One region of the Streptomyces sp. NPDC048411 genome, then DNA from elsewhere that is predicted to be linked to it. Evidence: riboswitches for the same ligand, from Rfam matches in the RefSeq annotation. Region 1 holds a riboswitch; each other region holds the start of a gene.

Region 1 (4,235 bases):
CCCTGGGTCGCGCTCGACGCGGACGGCGCCGCCACCGAGGAGGGCGGCGAGGTGTACGGCTGCGCGCTCGGCTGGTCCGGCTCGTGGCGGATCGCGGTGGCGCAGCTTCCCGACGGGCTCGTGCAGATCACCGGAGGCGCCGGATACGACGACTCCGGGCTGCTGCGGCTCGCACCGGGGGAGACGTACACCACACCGGTGTTCGCCGGGCTGTGGAGCGCCGAAGGGTTCGGCGGGGCGAGCCGGTCCTGGCACGCCTGGCAACTGGCCCATGTCGTCCCGGACGCCGAGAGCCTGCGGCCGGTGCTCTACAACTCCTGGGAGGCGACCGGCTTCGACATCGCGGAGGACCAGCAGCGCGCCCTCGCCGAGCGTGCCGCGGCGATGGGCGTCGAGCTGTTCGTCGTGGACGACGCATGGTTCGGCCAGCGAACCAGCGACCGGGCCGGACTCGGTGACTGGACCCCCAACCCCGCGCGATTCCCCGGCGGGCTGAAGCCGCTCGCAGACGAAGTGCGCGGACTCGGCATGCAGTTCGGCATCTGGGTCGAGCCGGAGATGGTGAACGCCGACAGTGATCTGTATCGCGCGCACCCCGACTGGGTGCAGCACTTCCCTGGGCGGACCCGGACCGAATTCCGTCATCAGCTGGTGCTCAATCTGGCCCGGACCGATGTGCAGAACCATCTGTGGGAGCAGCTCGACAGGCTGCTCTCCAGCGCCCCGATCGACTATGTGAAATGGGACTTCAACCGCTGCTTCACCGATGTGGGCTGGCCGGGCGAGGGCTATCCGCAGAAGCTCTGGATCGCGCATGTGGACGCGCTCTACGCCCTGATCGACCGGCTGCGGGCCGCCCACCCCGGCGTCGCCTTCGAGTCCTGCTCGGGCGGCGGTGGCCGGATCGATCTGGGGATCCTCGCCCGTACCGACCAGGTGTGGACCTCCGACAACACCGACCCGCTCGACCGTCTCGCCATCCAGGAAGGCTTCGGACAGATCCATCCGGCGCGGGTGATGGCCGCCTGGGTCACCGACAGTCCGAATGTCCAGCTCAACAGCAGGGTCAGTTCGCTGCGCTTCCGCTTCGTCAGCGCGATGGCCGGGGTGCTCGGGGTCGGCGGGGATCTCACCGAGTGGAGTGACGAGGAGCTGGCCGAGGCGCGGAGCTGGGTGGATCTCTACAAGGAGATCCGTCCCGCGGTGCAGCACGGCGCGCTGTACCGGCTGCGTGCCCCGCGCGGTGGGCTCAGCGCCGTGCAGTACGTGCACGGCAACGAGGCCGTGGTGCTGATGTGGCTGGAGGCACAGCGGTACGGGGAGCGGCCGCCGGCCCTACGGCTGCGCGGGCTCGACCCCGCGGCGACCTACACCGACCTGGACACCGGGGCGGTCCACCACGGTGCCGTGCTGCTGCATCAGGGTCTGCACACCGGGCTGAGGGGGAACCTGGACGCGAAGGTGTTGAGGCTCCGACGTGGCGAACGCTCGTGACATGTCCGTATTGCGTCTTTTAGTGGAACATTGCCTATTTCTACGGGAGATGACGCCCTCCTCGTGAGCGGGATCATATTCGTGACGGTGTGTGGTGGCGCCACGGATGGGTATTCCGGACGTCGCGCGGAAAGCCAAGATCCGTAATCCACGGAGGGTGACCAGGATTCCGCGCCGATTTCCCGGCGCGGATTCCGTTGAGTAATGGGTGGCTTGTTTCCGTCGCCCTCGCTCGCCTACGGTCACCCTCAATCCGGACGGACCGCCTAATCCTGCCGCCGCCCGGAATTCGCACCCACTCACGTGTGGCAGGAGCGGGGGAACCAGGTAAGCCGCCGCCCGGAGAGATCCGGCCGGCTCGGGGTGAAGTCGCGAACTGCGACCGGGCATCTCCAGCCCGAACCCGACAGCTCACCTCGTAGGCGCCGGAGAGGAAATTCTTCATGCCCGCATCGGGTAAGCATCGCCGTACCAAGTCCAGCACGATCGCCCGTGGCGTCGCCGCCATCGGTGCCGGTGGGGCCGTCATCGCCCTTCCGCTGCTCGGCGCCACCGGTGCCCACGCCGCGGAGCAGGCCGCGCCCACCGCGCAGTCGGCAGCCACGCACGCCGCCGTCGAGGCCGCTCCGGTCGCGAAGAAGCAGGTCGAGACCCGGACGTACTCCGTCGTCGCCGGTGACAACCTGTCGAAGATCGCCGCCGAGCAGCAGGTCGAGGGCGGCTGGCAGAAGCTGTACCAGGACAACCGCGCGGTCGTCGGCGAGAACCCGAGCCTGATCCTCCCGGACATGAAGCTGACGCTCGGCGGCAAGGCGGCCGGCTCCGCCGCGACGACGGACACCACGCAGTCCGCCCCGGCTCCGTCGACCTCCTCGGCCGACAAGTCCGCGTCGCAGTCCAAGGCTTCGGACTCCGTCAAGACCACCCCGGCCTCCGCCTCGGCCGGCCAGAGCAACAGCTCCGGCTACGTCCACCCGGTCCCGGGCAACCACACCACCGCCTACCGCGCCTCCGGCTCCAACTGGTCCAGCGGCAGCCACACGGGCATCGACTTCCCGGTCGCCACCGGCACCAGCGTGAAGGCGATCACCTCCGGCACGGTCGTCACCGCCGGCTGGGGTGGCGCGTACGGCAACCAGGTCGTCATCAAGCACGCCGACGGCCACTACTCGCAGTACGGCCACATGTCCTCGCTCTCCGTCTCTGCGGGCCAGACCGTGACCGCAGGCCAGCAGGTCGGCCTCTCCGGTGCCACCGGCAACGCCACCGGCCCGCACCTGCACTTCGAGATCCGCACCGGCCCGGCGTACGGGTCGGACATCGACCCGATCGCCTACCTGGCCTCGCACGGGATCTACGTCTGATCCACGGCTGATCCGGTCGGCTCGGTGAAGGGGCGGTGCGCAGCGGCGCGCCGCCCCTTCGCTTATTCCCCGTTTACCAAAACCTGACCGGGTGGTCTATCTCACCACCCGTCAACCCCTTATTACGGTCGCGTAGGTCACATTCGGCGGTGCAGGATGTGCGCTTGTGGCAGACGATTCGAGAAACAATCAACGTGGCGTCATCAACCGGCATGGCGCCATCGGGTCGTACGCAGCGATTGGCGACAGCTTCACCGAGGGAGTCGGAGACCCCGGCCCGGACGGAACCTTCGTCGGCTGGGCGGACCGTTTCGCGGTACTTCTCGCGGACCAGCTCCCGGACCCCGACGCGGCGACGAGCCCCGAGGGCTCCGCGCACGGAAACTTCCGGTACGCCAATCTCGCCGTACGCGGACGCCTCCTCGACCAGATCGTCGAGGAGCAGGTACCGCGCGCCAAGGAGCTCGCCCCCGATCTGGTGAGCTTCTGCGCGGGCGGCAACGACATCATCCGGCCCGGCACCGACCCCGACGACGTGGCCGAGCGCTTCGAGCGCGCGGTCGCCGAGCTCACCGACTCGGTCGGCACCGTCCTGGTGACCACCGGCTTCGACACCCGCGGCGTTCCCGTCCTGCGCCATCTGCGCGGCAAGATCGCCACGTACACCGCCCATGTGCGCTCCATCGCCGATCGCTACGACTGCCCGGTCCTCGACCTGTGGTCGCTGAAGTCCGTGCAGGACCGGCGCGCCTGGGACGACGACCGGCTCCATCTGTCGCCCGAGGGGCACACCCGGGTCGCGCTGCGCGCCGCCCAGGTCCTCGGCCTCGATGTGCCGGCCGACCCCGACCAGGAGTGGCCCCCGCAGGCACAGCGCGGCACGCTGGAGGTCCGGCGCGACGACATCCACTGGGCGCGTGAGTACCTGGTTCCGTGGATAGGGCGGCGGCTGCGTGGCGAGTCCTCCGGCGACAACGTCGAGGCGAAGCGGCCGGACCTCCTGCCGCTTTAGGTCCTCGCTTCGGCCTCATCGGCCGGACGGGCCCGTTCCCTTTCTGCCTCTCAGGCCTGTCCGGCGACGGGGGAAACCGGCAGGAACCGGCGCCCCGAGGGCGCCGGTATGCCGGGGCGTCGGGCCGGTATGCGCTCCAGGACGCCACCCGCGAAGACGTCGTACAACGGCAGCGTCTCCAGATGCACATAGCCGATGTGGCAGTCGCAGACGGTGAGCGGACAGGCCCGCGGGCCGAGCGCACGCCGGTAGCTGCCGTCGTACAGGTTGCCGAGCTCGGCCGGGACGAAGTGGCAGCGGCGCACCGTGCCGTCGCCGTCCACCGAGATGACGGACTCGCCGGTCCGGCAGGGCATGCCTGCCGA
Region 2 (4,235 bases), on a different contig from region 1:
TCACCGTCGCGAAGCTCAATGGCCTCGAACGCACCGGTGGAGGCGCCGGACGGCACAGCAGCACGGCCCGTGCTGCCGTCGTCGAGGCCAACCTCGACCTCGACCGTGGGGTTTCCGCGGGAGTCGAGGATTTCCCGGGCTACGACGACGTCGATGGACGGCACGAGGCATCTCCTTCTGGGATATGACGCTGGTTGTGCAGGGTCGCTTTGGCCTTGCGACAAGAGCCTAACCGGCTGGGCCGCCTCGGTCCGCCGACCGCCCGCCCCCTGGGACGAAAAAGGACCCAAGGGCACTCGTAGCAGGGCAAAGGTCCAGATTTCTACTGGACGGTAACGACAACGGTTGAACAGTGAATACGAAAAACCCCGACCCGGCACGTACGGGGGAATCCGCGCCGGGTCGGGGTGCTCGGGGAGGAGAGAGCCCGTGTCTACGGGGAGCCCGTGTCCACGGAGCGCCCGTCCTACTTCGTCAGGTGGAGCTGCTGACCCGGGTAGATCAGGTCGGCGTCCTGGACGATGTCCTTGTTCAGCTTGAAGAGCTGCTGCCAGCCGCCCTTCACCTTGTGCTGCGCGGCGATCTTGCTGAGCGAGTCGCCGGACTTCACCGTGTACTCGCCGTCGCCCTTGGCGACCTTCTCGCCGGTCGGCGTGGTGACGGTCTTCTTGGGGGCGGTGCCGCGGTCCGCGCGGGAGGCGGCGGGGGCCTCGGTGCGCTCGGCCGGCTTCGGCGCGGCCTGCTTCGGCGCGGCCTGCTTCGACTGCTGCGCCGGGGCGTTCTGCTGCGCGGTGGAACCGGTGTCGACACCCGGGTCGACACCATCGTTGGTGAGGCGACCGGCGCCGGCACAGCCCCAGGCACCCGGGCCCTGCATGGCGAGGAGCTTCTCGGCGGTGGCGATCTGCTGAGCCTTGGTGGCGAGGTCGGCACGCGGGGCGTACTGCGTACCACCGGCGGCGGCCCAGCTGGACTGCGAGAACTGCAGGCCGCCGTAGTAGCCGTTGCCGGTGTTGATGGACCAGTTGCCACCGGACTCGCACTGGGCGACGGCGTCCCACGTGGCGACGGAGGCGGCGGAGGCACCGGTCGCACCCATCAGAGGAGCGGCGATGGCGGCACCGGTGACACCGGCGAGCGTGGCGACACGGACGGCCTTGGACGGGCGACGGTGCTTGCCCTTGCTGTTCAGCAGCATGGAACTTCTCCTCACCGACGCCTACGAGGTGAGCTGTCGGGTTCGGGCCAAGTGAGTTGCCCGGTCGCATGTCCTAGCACGCGACTTCACCCCGAGCCGGTCCTGACGGTCTTTCGACCATCGGGCCCGGCGGCTTACCTGGGTCCCCCGCTCCTGCCTACGGCGCTTTACGCGTCTGTTCCCTTCGACCGACGGCAGGATTCGGCGTGACGGTCGACGGGGCCCGCGGTGCGAGCGGTTCCGACCGTAAACGTATGCAACCTCGACATTCAAAGATGGGCATAACGGACAATCAGTCCTTACCTGCATCCGAATGCGCAGCGTTTTCGCAGGTGAGGGGCGATGCGGACAGACCCGGCAGGCGCGACACGCCAATTGACGCAAAGAGACCCATGTCTCACTTACGCATAAGCGGACATAGGTCCCTGAACTACCCCGGTTTCTGGGGTGCTTTTAGCCGTTTATCAGACTGCTCTCACTTCGACTTCACGCCGAGATCGAGGCTCTGGCCAGGCAGGATGAGGTCCGGGTCGCCGCCGACCGCACCCTTGTTCGCCTTGTAGAGAGCGGGCCATCCGCCGGGAACCTTCTGTGCGTCAGCAATCGCCGAGAGGTTGTCGCCCGGCCGGACGGTGTAATCGCCGTCGGCCGCCACCGCGCGCGTGTCGCGCCCCTCACTGTTGCCGCGGGAAGCATGCCGGCCCGAGTCCCGGCCACCGCCCCTGCCCGCACCCTGACTCACCTCGGAGGCCGGCGCGCCACGGTGCTTGCCACCCGCCTCATTTCCGGGGACGTCGGACTTCTGGGGCGAGTCAGACGAATCAGACTTCTTGGACGGTGATGTGGCTGACGGCTCTGCCGACGGCTTGTGCGACGCGTTGCCCGACGCCTTGTGCGACGCCTTGTGCGACGCCTTGGCGGACGGCGCCTCGGACGCGTCCCCGCCCTTCGCCGGTTCGGCCGACGGCACGACTCCCGGGTCGACCCCCGGCAACACCCCGTCCTCCGTGAGCCCGGAGATGCCCGCACAGCTGGGCCACGCCTTCGGCCCCTGGTCCTCCAGGACCTTCTCGGCGACCGCTATCTGCTGTGAGCGGCTGGCGAGGTCCGCGCGCGCGGCGTACGCCTCACCGCCGTACGACTTCCAGGCATCCTGCGAGAACTGAAGACCGCCGTAGAAACCGTTGCCGAGGTCGGCGCTCCACATCCCGCCGCTCTCGCACTCCGCGACCCGGTCCCAGGTCGTGGCGTCGGCGGCGTGCGCACCGGCCGCACCGAGCAGGGGAATAGCGATGGCCGAACCGGTCACGCCTGCGGCGACGACGATCGCGGGTGCCTGGCGAGGGCGACGGTGCCTGCCGTTCGCGGAGCCCATGGGATTGCCTTCCGTGTGACTGACAAGTGACTGGTGAGTCGAACGGTGAACGTAGCGGCACTCGAACGCTTGTCACAAGTCGATGCAGCGCAGATCACGTGAAAGTCACAGAGTTGACAGAGTGTCACCCTCATCGGAACGCCGGCCGGGACCGAACTCCACCGGAAGCGTGCGCAGACCACGCATGATGAGTCCGCCACGCCAGCGCACATCGGCAGGTTCCACCGCAAGCCGCACATCCGGGAGGCGCCTCAACAGCGTGGCCAGGGCAGCCTGTCCCTCCAGTCGCGCAAGCGGTGCTCCCAGGCAGTAATGGATGCCGTGCCCGTATCCAAGGTGCTGATTGTCACGCCGCGCGAGGTCAAGGGTGTCCGGGTTCGCGAACCGTTCCGGGTCCCGGTCGGCGGCGGCGAGCACCACCAGTACGGGGTCACCCGCCACGATCCGCTGCCCGCCGAGGATCAGCGGCTCGGTGGCGAACCGCCAGGTCGCCAGCTCCACCGGACCGTCGTACCGCAGCAGCTCCTCGATACCGGTCTCCAGCAGCCCTGTCTCCCCCGCGTCGAGCGAGCGCTGCAGCCGCTCCCGCTGCTCCGGATTGCGCAGCAGGGCGTACATCCCGTTGCCGATCAGGTTGACCGTCGTCTCGAATCCCGCGAAGAGGAGGATGAAGGCCATGGCGGCGGCCTCGTTCTCGGTGAGGTGCTCGCCGTGGTCACTGGCCCGGATCAGTCCCGAGATCAGGTCCTCCCCCGGGTTCTCCCGCTTCCGGTGGATGAGCTCCGCGAGATAGCCGCGCATCTTCTTCACCGACCGGGCCACCCCGCCGCGCGGACCGCCGCCGTGGCGGATCATCATCCCCGCCCAGTCCCGGAAGTCGTCCTGGTCCTCGCGCGGGACGCCGAGCAGGTCGCAGATCGCATAGATGGGGAGCGGGAACGCGAAGTCGTGAATGAGGTCCGCGGATCCCTCCTCGATGAAGTTGTCGATGAGGCGGTCCGTCAGCTCCTGCACGCGCGGGGCGAACTCAGCGACCCGGCGCGGCGTGAACGCCTTCGAGACCAGTCGGCGCAGCCTGGTGTGGTCGGGCGGGTCGATGTTCAGCAGATGCGTCATCAGCTCCGCCTTGCGCTCGCCCGGGATGCCGGTCTTCCCCTTGGCGTGCGCCGGTTCGTCGTGGTGCGCGGGGTTCTTGGAGAGCCGGGCGTCGGCGAGGGCCTGGCGGGCGTCCTCGTACCGCGTCACGAGCCATGCCTCGACCCCGCTGGGCAGCGTGGTGCGGTGCACGGGGCTGTGCTCGCGCAGCCAGGCGTAGGCCGGGTACGGGTCGGTGGCGAACTCCCAGGTGAAGAGTTCGGGGGCGTCGGCGGGGCTGTCGTTCACCCCCTGACGTTATCCGTTGGCCTCGGCGGCGAGGATCGCGTCCCGGTAGGCGCGGCCCGCAGCGCGCAGGGCGGCCTCGGGGTCCGTGCCGTCCTGTTCCGCGCGTACGGCCAGGGCGAGGAGCTCGTAACCGATGCTGTCGCCCGACGGGAGCGGCACATCGAGTCCGGCGGCACGGACCCGGCTCGCCAGCTTCGCGGCCAGCGCCAGTCCGGGCTGCCCGAGCGGGACGCCGTCCGTGACCGAGTCGCGCTGCTTCTCGATGGCCTTGGTACGCAG
Region 3 (4,235 bases), on a different contig from region 1:
GTCCACCGTGAAAATCGGGTTTCCGTCGATCTGCCCCATGGGGCGGGTGGTGATACCGCGGCCCGTGAGGTGAAACGGAACGTTCCACCAGTGATTGCGCCGGACACTGGCCGCGAGGCGGATCTTTCCGACGACCTGCGCGAAGCGGTGGAGCGTCTCTTTGGTGTCACGCCACTCGGCGAGCGGCATGGGCGGGAACAGCTCCATCGCCATCACCTCTCTCGTGCTGCCGGACGGTTCCGGCGGGTGGGCAGGGCGTTCTTCCGCACCATCATGGCCACGCCGAAGGTGTGCGGCATCTCGTGCGGCCGCCATGGTGTCGTTCGCGTGAACCTGCACGACCTGGCCGGTGGGCGGCCACTCGCGCGCCGCAGTCGGCGCAGGCGGGTGACGCGCGGTCGCTCCCGGCCGTTTCCCCGGGGACGCCCTTCCCGGCGAGTCGAAGGCCGGGTGCCTGCCCCTGACGCCAAAATCTCCTGAATGTCGCAATTTTGGCGATAAAGGGAAGTTGCTCGCTGCTCTGGTGAATGCGTAACCCGAGCAGGCCCGAGGGTCTGCGCGCCGGGCAAATCGCCCTTTTCGGACCGAGTGGCGAGAGTCACCTTCCGGGCCCGCGGACGCAGCGACGTGTCGCCCGGTTCCCTTCTGCGCCAAGAAAGTTGGCTTTGCGGACCGGGGTGGATTGCGAAAATTTCCGCGACTCGATCTTGTAAATGAATTGTGATCGAGAAATGGGGGCTTGTTCAGGTCGGAGTTTCTCGCCTACGGTCACCGTCAATCCGGATGGAACGCCGAATCCTGCCGCCGTCCGGGAACCCGACCATTCACGTACGGCAGGAGCGGGGGACCCGCGCAATCCGCCGATCCGGTATCCGGAACGGCTAGGGGTGAAGTCGTATTCCCATACGGCGAGGCAACTCCAGCCTCAACCCGACAGCTCACCTCGTAGGCGACGGAGAGGAATGCGCCATGCCCGCACAGGTTAACCACCGTCGTCGTAAGTCCAGTTCGCTGACTCGCGGATTCATCGCCGTGAGCACGGGCGGAGCCGCTCTCGCGCTTCCGATGATCGGGGCAACCGTTGCCTCGGCAGCGCCGGCGCAGCCTGCCACCGCCGCCGTCGCCAAGACAGTGGCGCCCGCTGCCGCCCCCGCCAAGCCGACTGCCGTGCGGGCAGCTACGCCCACCGTCTATTCCGTGATAGCCGGCGATTCCCTTTACAAGATCGCCCTGAGCTATTCCGTGAGCGGCGGTTGGCAGCAGCTGTACAAGGACAATCGAGCGGTCATCGGAGCAGACCCCGGCGTCCTTCACGCGGGCCAGAAGCTCACCATCGGCGCCACCGCGCCCGCGGCAGTCGAGTCCACGACGGCCACGAGTACCGCCGCTGCCGTCACCGCGAAGCCTGCGACGTACACGAACGACCTCGACGGCTGGATCAAGGAGTCGCTGGCCGTCATGGCCCAGCACGGCATCCCCGGCAGCTACAATGGCATCCACCGCAACATCATGCGCGAGTCCGCGGGCAACCCCCGGGCCATCAACAACTGGGACTCGAACGCCGCCAAGGGCACGCCGTCCAAGGGGCTCCTGCAGGTCATCGACCCCACGTTCCGGGCCTACCATGTGCCCGGTACGTCGATGGACCCCTACGACCCGGTCGCCAACATCACGGCCGCGTGCAACTACGCCGCCGCCAAGTACGGCTCGATCGACAACGTGTTCGGGGCCTACTGACGCCCGGTTGCGTTGATTCAGGCATGACGGGTGGCGAGGGTCCGATGGGGCTTCGCCACCCGTTCCCGTCGGTGTAGTGCACGGGAGACCATGCAGAAGTCGAGAAGTCAGCCCGCCTCGCTTCGCATCCGGCGGCGTCGTCGGATGTCACGCACCAGCTGCCAGAGAGTAGTGGCCTGCAGCAGGCATGCACACGCGACTGACCATCCCGACTCATCTCCGGCCGGATACGCCTGCAGCGCACCCATGACGAGCATGAGGCAGAGCAGAACACCCAACGCCGATATGGCCAGGCCGACCCGATCGGTCACCTGTGAATGGTCATGGATCAATCGAATCGATGCCTAGGGTGGGACCAGGTTCGGGCCACTGAGGCCGGCCCGCCTGACGCACGGCATTGATCCGGGGCGCCTCCGTCGGGCGCATGTTACCCATCGGTATGTAGTGACTTAACGCGCGAACAGCAGTAGAACCAGTTTCACTCTCTGGAGAGTGAGGCGTGTCACATGAGTGACTTTACCATGCACAATGCAGGCCCCAAGGGCGTTTCGCGTCGAAGGTTCATCGCAGGAACTGGTTCTATTTTAGGAGCCGTGGCCCTCGCGGGTCACACCACCCCGGCCCAGGCCGGGGTCGGCTCCGCAACCGCCCCGATCGACTCCGGGGCCCATGTCCCGGCCCTGGTCATCGGCACCGGATACGGCGGCTCCGTTGCCGCGCTGCGTCTCGCGCAGGCAGGCGTCGACGTGCACATGGTCGAAATGGGCATGGCCTGGGACACCCCCGGCCCGGACGGCAAGATCTTCGCCAACACGACCTCCCCGGACAGTCGGTCGTACTGGCTCCGCACCAGGACCAAGCAGCCCCTCAGCAACTTCCTCGGCTTCCCCATCGACAAGAACATCACTCGCGCCACGGGGATCCTCGACGCCGAGGAGTTCAGCGGGATCACCGTCTACCAGGGCCGCGGCGTCGGTGGCGGCTCGCTGGTCAACGGTGGGATGGCGGTCACTCCCAAGCGTGAGAACTTCGGAGCCATTCTCCCGTCGGTGGACGCCGACGAGATGTACGACATCTACTACCCGCGCGCCAATGCCGGGCTCGGGGCCGGCACCATCGACCCGGCCTGGTTCGACACCGCCGCGTGCTACCAGTACGCCCGGGTCGGCCGTGAGCAGGCCCAGCGTTCCGGCTTCCCGTTCGTCTTCGTGCCCACCGTGTACGACTGGGACTACATGAAGCAGGAAGAGGCCGGAACCGTCCCCAAGTCGGCGCTGGCCGGCGAGATCCTCTACGGCAACAACTACGGCAAGAAGTCGCTGCAGAAGACGTACATCGACCGGATCAGGGCCACCGGCAGGGTCGTCATCTCGCCGCTCCACAAGGTCACTTCGGTCGCCACGGCGACAGGTGGCGGTTACACGGTCGTCATCGACCAGATCGACACCGGCGGTGTCACCACGGCCACCAAGACGGTGACCGCCGACCGGGTGTTCTTCGCGGCCGGCAGCGTGGGCACCAGCAAGCTGCTGGTGAAGCTGAAGGCCACCGGCGCGCTCGCCGGCCTGAACAACGAGATCGGTCAAGGGTGGGGCGACAACGGCAATGTCATGTGCGGCCGGGCCAACCACATGTGGGACCCGACCGGCAGCCTCCAGGCGTCCATTCCCACGGGCGGCATCGACAACTGGGCTGCCGGTGGCGCGTTCGCCGAAGTCGCGCCGCTGCCCACCGGGATCGAGACGTACGCGTCGTTCTACCTGTCCATCACCAAGAACCCGAACCGGGCCGCGTTCTCCTGGAACGCCGCGACCGGCACGGTCGACCTGAACTGGCAGACCGCCTGGAAGCAGCCGTCCATCGATGCCGCCAGGACGATCTTCGACCGGATCAACCAGAAGGAGGGGACGATCTACCGGACCGATCTCTTCGGCACCTACAAGATCTGGGGCGACCACCTCACGTACCATCCGCTCGGCGGCGCGGTGCTGAACCGGGCCACGGACAACTACGGCCGCCTGCACGGCTACTCCGGCCTGTATGTCATCGACGGCTCGCTGATCCCCGGCAACACCAGCGTCAATCCGTTCGTCACCATCACCGCGCTCGCCGAACGGAACATCGAGAAGATCATCGCCACCGACCTGTGACGGTCAACGGCCGGGAAGCGCGCACCTGGTGTCGAGGCCCAGCACATGGTTGAGCCGGCCGAACGCCAGCCATGATCCGATGCTCATGCTCAGCTCCACGATCTCGGGCTGGCTGTAGTGCGCGGTCATCCGGGACCAGAACGCGTCGTCGAGGTTGTGGTGATCCAGGGCGTACCGCTCGGCGTATTCGGCGGCCAATCGGGTCCGGTCGTCGAACACGTCGGTGGTACGCCACTGGGTCACCGCGTCGGCGAATTCCTCCTCGACCTTCACGCCGTCCCGTTCGGTCCGCCAGTCGAGGCAGAAGGCGCACCCGTTGATCTGGGCGATCCGCAACCGCGCGGCTTC
Region 4 (4,235 bases), on a different contig from region 1:
CGCGGCTCCTGCGTTTCCTGATACCGGCAATGCCTCCGGAGCGAATTTCGGGCAGCCCAAAGAAAGACCCGCGTACTTAATTCACTTTGTATACGGCGCAGGTGTTAACGCCGGCCGCTCGCGATGTTTACGGCATGTTGCGAATTCCTCACCCGGCCGCCGGAACGGGGGCGCCGGCATCACGGCCCGGAGCACCGCCCGCGCGGCGCAACCGGTGCGCGGCGGCGGCCCGCTCGGCGTGCTGGGCGGCCAGCGCCCTGGCCCGTTCCGCGTCGCCGCGCCCCACGGCGTCCACGATGGCTCCGCGCTCGCCCCAGCAATCGGCCAGACGGGCCGGCTGCTCGACCGCGTACATCCAGGCGATCTTGTGGCGTAGCTGGGTGAGCAGCGCGACGAGCCCGGGGCTGCCGGACGCCTGGGCGAGCGTCTCGTGGAACCAGCCGCCCAGGGAGCGCAGATCCTCCCCCTCACCCCGCCGCGCTCTGTCCTGACCCAGCCTGACCAGGCCGCGCAGCACCTTGAGGTGCGCCTCGGTGCGGCGTTGTGCGGCACGGGCCGCACCGAGCGGCTCCAGCAGCATCCGCACGTCCAGAAGGTCGGCGGCCTCCTGTTCGGTGGGCTCGGCGACACAGGCACCGGCATGTCGGCGGGTGACCACGAAGCCCTCGGACTCCAGGGTGCGCAGCGCTTCCCGCACCGGGACACGGGATACCCCGTAACGACGCGCGAGCAGCTCCTCGGTGAGTCTGCCGCCGCGTTCGAAGACACCGGAGACGATGTCGTCACGGATTGCCGTACATACCGATTGCGCCGGAATACGCATGTCCGAACCTCCGCCTTAATCCCCCGCGAAACGCGGCCGATCGACGCCTGTTCCGTGACTCTATTGCACGGCGGCTGCATTTCCGAAGCCGGGCCGAAAACCATGAATACCCTTTGACCCGGGGACGGTTCCGCGGGGCGGTTCGGCAGGAACGGACACGCCGAAGGCCCCGGCGGAAGCCGGGGCCTTCGGCGTATTGCGGATGGGACGTCGGTCAGACGTTCACGCCATGGGCGCGCAGGTACGCCACGGGGTCCATGTCGGAGCCGTACGAAGGCGTGGTGCGGGCCTCGAAGTGGAGGTGCGGTCCGGTGGAGTTGCCGGTCGAGCCGGAGAGGCCGATCTGCTGGCCTGCGCCGACGCTCTGGCCGACGGAGACGCCGATCGAGGAGAGGTGGCCGTACTGGGTGTACGTGCCGTCCGTCATCCGCAGCACGATGTTGTTGCCGTATGCGCCACCCCAGCCCGCCTCGACGACCGTGCCGGCGCCGACGGCGACGACGGAGCTGCCGGAGGCGGCGTGGAAGTCGATGCCCGAGTGGCGGCCGGAGGACCAGAGGGATCCGCTCGACTTGTAGCCGGTGGTGACGTACGAACCGGCGACCGGGAGCTGGAAGGAGCCCAGGCGGGTGCGCTCGGCGGAACGGGCGGCGCGGGCCTTCGCGTCACGGGCCGCCTTGGCGCGGGCCTCGGCCTTGACCTTCGCCGCCGCGTCGGCCTTGGCAGCCTCGGCAGCCTTCGCGGCGACGTCGGCCTGGCGCTTCTGCACCTCGGCCTGGGTGGCCACCTGGTCGGCGAGGGCATCCTCGATGGCGACGATCTGGGTCAGACCGGTTTCATCGCCGGAGGGGGCCTCGGCATCCGTGGCGAGGGCCGGAGAGGCCAGTCCGCCGATGACACCGGTGGTCGCCAGCGTTGCGACTCCGGCGACGCGTGCGCTCCTGCGCTTCAGGCGGCTCGGGGCACGGTGCTTCCCGGTGGGGCGGGTGAACGCCATGAAGTAGCTGGTCCTTTCCTTCCTTCTCGCCTACCGGGTTAGCTGACGGGTTCGGAGCAGGAAGGTCTCCTACGGATCCCCGGCCTCACAGGAGGTCGCGGCATCCGATGCACCCCAGGGACTGCGTGGGTCCCCGGCTCCCCAGGCTCGCGCCTGACGGGGACTCGGCGATCACTGCCCGGCGCCACGGATGCGGCATACGAGTGACGGACAGCGGAGCCGACGCTAGGCGGGGGCACTTTCATTCACCAAACGGACAGGGCGCTTTGTAGCGCATCCCACAGAGCAAGCAAGGAACTTTCGTCTCAAATCGGGCAAAAAGGAAGACCCTGGCGGGAAGCGACTCGCCAGGGTCCCTCTTCGCCCCCCTTTGCGGGGCTTTGGTGCATCAGCCGGTGACGACCGACACCTCTCCGATGCCCAACGCCCTGACCGGCTCCTCGATCTGCGCGGCGTCGCCGACGAGAATCGTGACCAGCCGGTCCACGGGGAAGGCGTTGACCACGGCTGCGGTCGCCTCGACCGTGCCGGTCTCGGCCAGGCGGGCGTACAACTGCGCCTGGTAGTCATCCGGGAGGTGCTGCTCGACCTGGTCGGCGAGCGTGCCGGCGACGGAGGCAGCCGTCTCGAACTTCAGCGGGGCGACACCCACGAGGTTCTGCACAGCGGTCTCGCGCTCGGCGTCGGTCAGCCCCTCGGCCACCAGGGTCCGCAGGACCTTCCACAGGTCGTCGAGCGCCGGTCCGGTGGACTCCGTGTCCACCGAGCCGCTGATCGCCAGCATCGCCGCGCCGGTCACCCCGGAGGCGGAGTCCGGGGCCGTCGAGCGCAGGACCTGCCCGAAGGCCCGCACGCCGTAGGTGTAGCCCTTCTCCTCGCGCAGCACCCGGTCCAGCCGGGAGGTGAGTGTGCCGCCCAGGCAGTAGGTGCCGAGGACCTGGGCCGGCCACACGCTGTCGTGCCGGTCGGCGCCGATGCGGCCGATCAGCAGTTGCGTCTGCACGGCGCCCGGACGGTCGACGATCACCACGCGGCCGGTGTCGTCGGCGGTGATCGGCGGGACCGGACGGGGCTCCACAGTGTTTCCGGTCCAGTCGCCGATGGTGTCGGCGAGCAGGGCGTCCAGGTCGATACCGGTGAGGTCGCCCACGACGACGACGGTCGCGGTGGACGGCCGGACATGGGCCTCGTAGAAGGCGCGCACGGCCGCGGAGTCGATCCGCTCCACCGTCTCCTCGGTGCCCTGGCGCGGGCGTGACATCCGCGACGTGGCCGGGAAGAGCTCCTTGGAGAGCTGCTTGGCGGCACGCCGGGCCGGGTTGGCCTGCTCGTGCGGAATCTCGTCGAGCCGGTTGTTCACCAGTCGCTCGATCTCGCTGTCGGCGAACGCGGGTGCCCGCAGCGCCTCGGCGACCAGCCCGAGCGCCTTGGCCAGCCGGGAGGCCGGAACCTCCAGGGAGACCCGCATGCCGGGATGGTCGGCGTGCGCGTCGAGGGTGGCGCCGCAACGCTCCAGCTCAGCGGCGAACTCCTCGGCGGAGTGCTTGTCGGTGCCCTCGGAAAGGGCCCGCGCCATGATCGTGGCCACGCCGTCGAGGCCCTCGGGCTCGGCGTCCAGCGGGGCGTCGAGGAAGATCTCGACCGCGACGACCTGCTGGCCGGGACGGTGGCAGCGCAGCACCGTCAGCCCATTGGGCAGGGCGCCGCGCTCGGGTGCGGGAAAGGCCCAGGGCCTGGCCGTGCCGGGGGTCGGCTGCGGGTGGTACTCCATCGTTACTCCAGTCGCGGCAGCGTCGCTCACTTGTCCGCCCCTTCGTGCGCGTCGGTGTCGGTGTCCGTCTCGTCGGCTTCCGCGTCGGCGGATTCGGCCGGCTCGACCGGCTCGTAGACGAGCACCGCCCGGTTGTCGGGGCGCAGCTGGGCCCTGGCCGCCGCCTGGACCTCGTCCGCGGTGACGTCGAGGACCCGCTGGACGGCGGTCAGGGCGAGCTGCGGGTCGCCGAACAGCACGGCGAACCGGCAGAGTTCATCGGCGCGGCCCGCGACCGTACCGAGCCGGTCCAGCCACTCGCGCTCCAACTGTGCCTGAGCGCGCTCCATTTCCTCGGGCGTGGGGCCCTCGGCGGCGAATCGGGCCAGCTCCTCGTCGACCGCGGCCTCGATCTGCGCCACCTCGACACCGCCGGACGTCTTCACGTCCAGCCAGCCGAGCGAGGGCGCGCCGGCCAGCCGCAGCAGCCCGAAACCTGCCGCAACGGCCGTGCGGTCGCGGCGGACCAGACGGTTGTGCAGCCGGGAGGACTCGCCTCCGCCGAGCACGGTCAGCGCGAGATCCGCGGCGTCGCACTCCCTGGTGCCGTCGTGCGGCAGCCGGTAGGCGGCCATCAGCGCCCGCGCCGGGACCTCCTCGTGGAC

What was found. A riboswitch is a leader RNA that binds a small molecule or an ion and turns the genes downstream of it on or off. The one in region 1 is predicted to bind cyclic di-AMP.
Region 2: linked by a shared signal. The riboswitch ahead of AB0915_RS20340 (transglycosylase family protein) and the one ahead of AB0915_RS09215 (LysM peptidoglycan-binding domain-containing M23 family metallopeptidase) in region 1 are both predicted to bind cyclic di-AMP.
Region 3: linked by a shared signal. The riboswitch ahead of AB0915_RS35875 (LysM peptidoglycan-binding domain-containing protein) and the one ahead of AB0915_RS09215 (LysM peptidoglycan-binding domain-containing M23 family metallopeptidase) in region 1 are both predicted to bind cyclic di-AMP.
Region 4: linked by a shared signal. The riboswitch ahead of AB0915_RS00265 (M23 family metallopeptidase) and the one ahead of AB0915_RS09215 (LysM peptidoglycan-binding domain-containing M23 family metallopeptidase) in region 1 are both predicted to bind cyclic di-AMP.

Annotation. Positions count from the first base shown of each region.
Region 1 covers NZ_JBEZKL010000017.1:5,993-10,227, forward strand. Annotated here, with positions in the region: gene AB0915_RS09210 (alpha-galactosidase) at 1-1,494, shown strand, start outside; cyclic di-AMP (ydaO/yuaA leader) riboswitch at 1,777-1,934, shown strand; gene AB0915_RS09215 (LysM peptidoglycan-binding domain-containing M23 family metallopeptidase) at 1,938-2,858, shown strand; gene AB0915_RS09220 (SGNH/GDSL hydrolase family protein) at 3,025-3,870, shown strand; gene AB0915_RS09225 (STM4011 family radical SAM protein) at 3,921-4,235, opposite strand, start outside.
Region 2 covers NZ_JBEZKL010000054.1:37,056-41,290, forward strand. Annotated here, with positions in the region: gene eno (phosphopyruvate hydratase) at 1-164, opposite strand, end outside; gene AB0915_RS20340 (transglycosylase family protein) at 467-1,198, opposite strand; cyclic di-AMP (ydaO/yuaA leader) riboswitch at 1,202-1,373, opposite strand; gene AB0915_RS20345 (transglycosylase family protein) at 1,674-2,573, opposite strand; gene AB0915_RS20350 (cytochrome P450) at 2,679-3,956, opposite strand; gene AB0915_RS20355 (nucleoside triphosphate pyrophosphohydrolase) at 3,966-4,235, opposite strand, start outside.
Region 3 covers NZ_JBEZKL010000188.1:2,123-6,357, reverse strand. Annotated here, with positions in the region: gene AB0915_RS35880 (DUF5996 family protein) at 1-207, opposite strand, end outside; cyclic di-AMP (ydaO/yuaA leader) riboswitch at 780-965, shown strand; gene AB0915_RS35875 (LysM peptidoglycan-binding domain-containing protein) at 970-1,737, shown strand; gene AB0915_RS35870 (GMC oxidoreductase) at 2,244-3,887, shown strand; gene AB0915_RS35865 (carboxymuconolactone decarboxylase family protein) at 3,891-4,235, opposite strand, start outside.
Region 4 covers NZ_JBEZKL010000001.1:53,410-57,644, forward strand. Annotated here, with positions in the region: partial or broken gene AB0915_RS00260 (GntR family transcriptional regulator) at 105-823, opposite strand; gene AB0915_RS00265 (M23 family metallopeptidase) at 1,038-1,820, opposite strand; cyclic di-AMP (ydaO/yuaA leader) riboswitch at 1,834-2,000, opposite strand; gene AB0915_RS00270 (pitrilysin family protein) at 2,209-3,591, opposite strand; gene AB0915_RS00275 (pitrilysin family protein) at 3,618-4,235, opposite strand, start outside.